One region of the Paraburkholderia sp. J8-2 genome, then DNA from elsewhere that is predicted to be linked to it. Evidence: predicted binding sites of a transcription regulator. Region 1 holds the regulator's gene; each other region holds the start of a gene.
What was found. The regulator FliA, encoded in region 1, starts transcription of late flagellar genes. The targets are predictions, from matches to a motif close to CTAAAGTTTNNNNNNNNNNNGCCGNTA.
Positions count from the first base shown of each region.

Region 1 (2,263 bases):
GCAGGCGCTCAAGCTCGCGCGCTGCATCGTCGATGCGTTTCCTTCGACGAACGCCGCGCGCGACTTCCGGCACGTGGCCGCCGAACTGCCGCACTGGCCCATGCGACCCGCGGTTTCGGCGTGCTCGCCGGCCACGGCGCGCGCCAGCGCCGCATTCGTCCCCGCGGACGAAGCACACGAAGCGGCGGGCGACGCACCCGCCGACGACCTGGACGGCGTGCCGCGAGACGGCGTCCAGCTACACGCTACGCATGCAACAAACGCCGCACACAGCGCGCTCGCCGCGAACGCCGATTCGTTCGTAGCCAGCGTGACGGGTGTGCATCCCGCACCCAACGCAACATCCGCGTCCGCACCGGCCCATGTGGGCTGGCGGACCGATACGCCCGCGCAGCGCACGTCGCCGCAGCACGTCTGACGTGCTCACGACGACGCCAATCAGGGACATGAGAAGTGGAGAGCACGATGTATAACGCTCAAGGAAAAATTTCGCAGGCCGACGTGCTTGCGAAGTACGCGCCGCTCGTCAGACGGCTCGGCTTGCAGCTCGTGGCCAAGATGCCGGCGAGCGTGGACCTCGACGACCTGATCCAGGCCGGCATGATCGGCCTGCTCGACGCGGCCAACCGCTACAAGGAAGATCAGGGCGCGCAGTTCGAGACCTACGCGAGCCAGCGCATTCGCGGCGCGATGCTCGACGAGCTGCGCAGCAACGACTGGCTGCCGCGCAGCCTGCGCCGCACCTCGCGCGAAGTGGAAAGCGCGGTGCACCAGGTGGAGCAGCGGCTCGGGCGCTCGGCGAGCGAAACGGAGATCGCCGAGCATCTGAGCATGCCGCTCGACGAATACCAGAGCATGCTGCAGGACCTGCATGGCAGCCAGCTCATCTATTACGAAGACTTCGACCGCTCCGCCGAGGACGAACCGTTCCTCGACCGCTATTGCGTCGATCACTCGGACCCGCTTTCGGCGCTGCTCGACGACAGCCTGCGCGGCGCGCTCGTCGAAGCGATCGAGCGGCTGCCCGAGCGCGAGAAGCTGCTCATGTCGCTCTACTACGAGCGCGGCATGAACCTGCGCGAAATCGGCGCGGTGATGGAGGTGAGCGAGTCGCGCGTGTGCCAGCTGCACAGCCAGGCGGTGGCGCGCCTGCGCACTCGGCTGCGCGAGATGGCGTGGGCCGGCCAGGAGAATTGAGGCGGTAGACGCCGCGCCTTCGCTGGCGTGGGCTGGGTTGCGGTGAAAGAGCCGGGGTGCGGGAGCGCTCCGGCTTTTTTGTTTGGCGGGCGGCTCGCCAGGGCACTGGACACGCACAACAAAAAAGCCGAAGCGGCAACGCTTCGGCTTTTGTCTTTGGCGAATCCCTGGTGAGCGCCGCTTACAGCCCGAACGCCGGCAGCCGCCCATCGGGACCGTACAACATCGCACCGTTACCCGTTTCGCCGCGCAGGATCGCGAGCGCGCGGCGGTTATGTTCCATGCGCGTGCGGATCATCATGCCGATCGTGAGATTCTTGCGGCGCGCGCGTTCGGTCGAACCCTTGAGCAACTCCCACTGGCTCGCGAGACGCGTGTCGCCGTCGCAGGCCATTTCGATGCCTTTGCGGCCGCCGGGGAGGCCGAGGCCTGCCAGTTGCGCGTCGCGCGCCTTTTCGAGGCCTGCGAGACGCTGCGTGAGCGTCGTCTTCTGCTCGACGATCTGCGGGAGCGCCTCCATGCCGTCGGCCGACACGAGCGCCTTTTCTTCATAGGCGAGCAGCGACGCGAACGCCTCAACCGTGGCGTGTTCGTCGATCAGTGTGGCCAACAGGGCATCTTTCATTGCAAGGCACCAAAAAAGCGAAGTGTGCGCGGCGCTCGTGCGTCGAACGTCAGTTAGCCGACGTCGGCTTAACGAGGTCGCGGGCGGTCTGAATCACGCCGTCGGCGATCTTGCCGGAGTCGATCTGCAGCGTGCCGTTGCGGATCGCGTCCTTGATCGACTGCACGTGTGCCGTGTCGATGTCGGCGGAGCCGCTCGCGGCGAGCGAGCGCATCGTCGACGACAGCGACGAGAGGTTCACGTTCGCGCCCGCAGCGCTCGTGCTGCTTGCCGCGCCGGAGGTGGCCGCGCTGTCGGTGCTGGCGGCGCTTACGCCGCTCGAATCGGCTTGCGAGCGCGCAAGGCCATCCTGCAGCGGGCGCGGATCATTGCGGGTGGAGGAGTCAACTTTCACGATGGGCTTTCCTGATCGATTTGACCTTGATAACGGCATAGGTCGGG
Region 1 covers NZ_CAJMZA010000017.1:41,807-44,069, forward strand. The annotation lists partial or broken gene U5A52_RS28485 (MinD/ParA family protein) at 1-109, shown strand, start outside; gene U5A52_RS28490 (RNA polymerase sigma factor FliA) at 466-1,197, shown strand; gene U5A52_RS28495 (flagellar protein FlgN) at 1,379-1,822, opposite strand; gene flgM (flagellar biosynthesis anti-sigma factor FlgM) at 1,872-2,216, opposite strand.

Region 2 (2,263 bases), on a different contig from region 1:
GCGATCGAGTCGCCGAGCAGCGCGCCCGCTTGTGCGCTGCTCGTACCGGTGGCGGCCGTGTAGGAGGTCAGCCCGTTCAGGGCGTCCACGTAGCTGTTGTACGCCTTCACGAAGTCGCGGATGGACGTGCCTGTCGCTTCGGTGTCGGGGGCGATGGTGAGCGTTTGCTTCGTGCCCACCGAAGCGCTTTCGAGCTTGATCGTGATGTCGCTCACCACGCCCTCGAGCGTGTTGCTCGCGCTCGTGACGCGCGTACCGTCTATGTGCAGTTCTGCGTCGCCGGCTGGCTCGACTTCGCGCATCTGCGAGGAAGCGAGGCGCGTATCGACGCCCGTGCCCGCCTGCACGTCGATCGCGTTGGCCGCGCCGGTTTTGTTCGCGCTCAGCACGAGGTGCTGACCGTCGGCGCCATTGACGATCGACGCCGTGACGCCGGGGTTGTCCTTCGCCCGGTTGATCGCCGCGGCGACATCGGTGAGCTTGTTGCTGCCCGCGGCGATCGTCAGATGCATGGACTTGCCGCCCATCGAAATGTCGAGGCTGCCCTCGCCGAGCGTCTCGCCCGTGGCGAAGCTATCCGAGGTGAGCTTGTGCGCGCTCGCCAGGTGATCGACCTCGACCGTGAAGCTGCTCGCCACCGCGCTCTTGCCGGCAACCGCGCTCAACCCTTTGTCCTTTTCGCTCGTCGTGACCGTGAAGCGTTGCAGCGCGGCGCCGTCCTTGAACGGCTCGAGTGCGCTCTGGAGCGAAGCGAGCGCCGACTTCAGCGTGCCGAGCGCTGAGAGCGTCGTGTTGCTGGCCGTTTGCTTCGCGCTGAGGATGGCGCTTGGGCCCGCGATCTTCGCGTTGACGAGCGCCTTGACGAGCTGGTTGACGTCGAGCGTGGAGTTGGTCGCGCCGCTGATGATCGACTGGGCGGCGTCGCTCAGCGCGCTGTTCGCGCTGGCGGTGGTGTTCGTGATCGTGCTTGCCATGAAAGAAGTCCGTTCGTTCCGGTGCGTCGAGTCGACGGAGCGCGCGAATGCGCGGCCATGCTTTCATTACGGCAAGCTTTCATGAAACTTAATGAAAGATTTGAAAAGAATTTGAAAAGTTCTGCCCCGCCCTCGCGGCGGCGGCCGGGCGCCCGCCTCAGACGTGCTCGGGGAAGCCCGAGCGGCCTTGCGTGAGATCGGTGAGCGTGCTGCGCGCGGCGTCCACGGCGGTGGCAGGCAGCTGGATCGTGAGGCGCACGGTCATGGCGTATTGGCTTTCCACGAGCGTGAACTGCTCCTGGTCGATCCAGTGACGCACGCGGGTTTCGTCGGGGTAGCCGAGTTCGACCGTGAGGCGCGCCTGCGCAATGCGCTCGACGCGCGCGGCCCCCTGCAGGGCGGTGGCGATGGCGTCGGTATAGGCGCGCACGAGGCCGCCGGCGCCGAGCTTCACGCCGCCGTAGTAGCGCACCACGGCCGCGAGCACGCCGTCCAGGTCGTGATGGCGCAGCACTTCGAGAATCGGGCGCCCGGCGGTGCCGGAGGGCTCGCCGTCGTCGGACATGCCGGACTGGCCGCCCGCGAGCAGGGCCCAGCAAACGTGCGTGGCAGTGGGATGTTCGTCGCGCAGACGGCGGATTTCAGCCATGGCCGCTTCACGGTCGGCCACGGGAATGGCGTGCGCGATGAAGCGGCTCTTGCGGATCTCGAGTTCCGCGGTGACGGGATGGGCGAGGGTGAAAGTCGGCACAGGCGGGTTGGCACGGCAGGCGAAACCACCATGTTAGCCGATGCGCACCGACCGGATTTCGACGTCCGGCCCCATATCTTGCCAGTTTGTGTAATGGATCTTTGCGCGGGATGCTAGTGACGCCCTGGCTTTCAGGCCGGATAATGCTCGGCATGACGGATCTAGCTCTGGCTGGAGCGAAGCCGAACTCCTCATTCGGTGATCCGTCATAGTCCTTTCTCTCGCGGCGCCGTTGCGGCCGACGCGAATCCCCAAGCGCACAGAAGCCAAAAAAATCCCCGGTCGGACTGAGTCACGACCGGGGGTCACAAGGCTCGCCTGTTCTCAAGAGGCAATCCCACATTACGTCCGCAAAATTGCGTCCGCAATCGGAAAAAAAACCTGGTGCGCTTCGCGTTCGGCGCGCGCTAGTGGTCTCACGGGTGCCAAAAAAAATCCCGGCCATCGCTGGCCGGGCAATGAGAATACACCGTGCGCTCCGGGGAACGAAACGCCCGACAACGTTACTAGCGGGCCGTGCGACCGGCAACACTTTCGC
Region 2 covers NZ_CAJMZA010000028.1:65,772-68,034, reverse strand. The annotation lists gene fliD (flagellar filament capping protein FliD) at 1-974, opposite strand, end outside; gene U5A52_RS34740 (YigZ family protein) at 1,132-1,725, opposite strand.
Region 2: fliD (flagellar filament capping protein FliD) is a predicted target of FliA. The motif match lies at 1,041-1,067, and genes of this name have one in related genera.

Region 3 (2,263 bases), on a different contig from region 1:
CCTCGCGCGAGCGCTTTCTCACCGAACTCACGCTCGATCCGCCGGACGCCACGAGCGCCGAATCCGCCGATCCGCTGCTCGACGAGGACTATCTGATCCTCTCGACGATCCATTCGGCGAAAGGGCAGGAGTGGCGCAACGTGTTCGTGCTCAATGGCGTGGACGGCTGCATTCCGTCCGATCTCGGCGCGGGCAGCGACGAGGAGCTGGAGGAGGAGCGGCGGCTGCTCTATGTGGCGATGACGCGCGCGAAAGAGGATCTGCACATCGTCGTGCCGCAGCGCTTTTACGTGCACAACCAGGTGGCGTCGGGCGACCGGCACGTATGGGCCTCGCGCACGCGCTTCATCGCCGCGCCCATGCTGCCGCTATTCGAGTCGCGCGCATGGCCGCCCGCGCCCGTGGCGGGCGCGCCGAGCGCGGCGGGACTCGCCGCCGCCGCGCATGCGAAGGTCGAGATCGCCGCGAAACTCAGGAAGATGTGGGACTAATGAGCGCGCCTGGCGGGGCGTTCTCAGCGAGGCGCGTCTAGCGCCCCTGTTCGCGCGCGGTGCCACGCTGCGGCGGCATGAAGAAGTTGCGCAGCCACGCGGCGAAGCGCGTGAAGACGTCGTCGGGCTCCTCGACGAAAATCTCGGGCTTGAGCAAGCGCAGATATTCCATGATCTGTTGCGCTTCCTGCTTCTGGAACACGCCATGCGTGACGCCGAGCCTCAAGAGCCCGCGCAGTTCACCCAGGCGCTCGCGCGCCAGGCTGCCGCTAGCCTGCTCGCAGCCGATCTTCGCTTCGTACACCCGCTGACGCAGCGACTCGGTGAGCCGCCACGCGGGCGTCTGCATCGTCTCTTCGAGCGTCTGGATGTCCTGCACGCCCGATTTGATCTGCGCAGCCAGCGGATCGATCAGCGCTTCTTCGCCTTGGGCTTCGCTCACGATGGCGGCCGCCCAGTCGCGGCACTGCTTCGAGAGTTCGTCCGGTGTCCACTCGGGCCGCGACGCAAAGCCGAAACCGAATTCGCCCGCCTGACGCATCAGGATCGAGACGACCTCGGGGAACTCCTTGTCGAGCGTGCGCTTGGCCCATGCGTACTGGCCGCCTTGCAGGAGCCGCTGGACAGCGTGCTCCGTGAGCGGCGTCATGTTGTCGAGCAGCTTCGCACGCAGGTAGTCCTCGAATTCCGGCGTGGCGAACTGCGGGTCGAGTTTGAGCGAGACGCGCAGGAACGCGTCGAAATCCTTGCGCAGCGACGCAAGCGTTTCATCCTTCAGGTTAAGGGTGATATGCCCCATTGTGGTTGCCCCGGTGTAATCCTTATCGCTTCTCGCGTGCTCTCGCCGTTCGAGCAGTGGCCTGCCAGAGCAGGCCTTGACGGGTTTAACGGCGCGCCGGGGTGAAACTTGAGCGTAAGGGGCGAGGGGACGCTCTAGCGCAGCACGACGCCTTGCCAGAGGAAGAACACGCCGAGCCCGACCGCGATGGTGAGGAGCGGCCGCTTCGTGAGCGCGCTGACAACAATGGCCGCGAGCGCGCCGACGAGCTGCGGGTTGCGCCAGGTCAGCTCGGCGCCCTGGCCGTGGGGCGAGACCGCCATCGGCACGATGATGGCCGTGAGTACGGTAACGGGCACGAAGCCGAGCGCGGTGCGCACGAGCGGCGGGAACACGAGCCGGTCGCCGAGCACGAACACCGCCGTGCGAATGACGAGGGTGATGAGGGCCATGCCGAGAATCAGGACGACGTAGTTCATTGCCCGGCTCCTGCGGTGCGTTGGACGTTGGTGGGCTTGCGGGCGGAGTCGCTTGCGGCGCGGACGCCGCGCGAGGAACCCGGGCGCGAGAGGACGACGCCCACGACCACGCCTGCGAGCACGGCGCCGAGCAGCCCGAGCTTGTACGGCCAGCCCTGCCAGAAAAAGGCGAGCGCGCCCGCGGTCGCGGCAGCGGCGAGGTAGCGCACGGCAACCAACTGTGGCACGACGATGGCGATGAAGGTCGCGACCATCGCGAAGTCGAGGCCGAGCGACTGCAGGCCCGGAAACGCCGCGCCGAACAGCAGGCCGGCCGCGGTCCAGAGCTGCCAGTTCAGGTACATCGAGACGCCCGAACCGAGGAAATGCCACGGCGAGACGTCGTCGCCGGGCGGATGGCGGCGGAAATGCGCCCACGCGACCGCGAAGACCTCGTCGGTGAGCAGGCCGCCGAGCACGAGACGCCAGCGCAGCGGCAGATGCGAGACATAGGGCGCGAGCGTTGCGCTGTAGAG
Region 3 covers NZ_CAJMZA010000009.1:224,133-226,395, reverse strand. The annotation lists gene U5A52_RS21570 (ATP-dependent helicase) at 1-491, shown strand, start outside; gene U5A52_RS21565 (DUF4088 family protein) at 529-1,290, opposite strand; gene U5A52_RS21560 (AzlD domain-containing protein) at 1,425-1,748, opposite strand; gene U5A52_RS21555 (AzlC family ABC transporter permease) at 1,745-2,263, opposite strand, start outside.
Region 3: U5A52_RS21565 (DUF4088 family protein) is a predicted target of FliA. The motif match lies at 1,377-1,403, and genes of this name have one in related genera.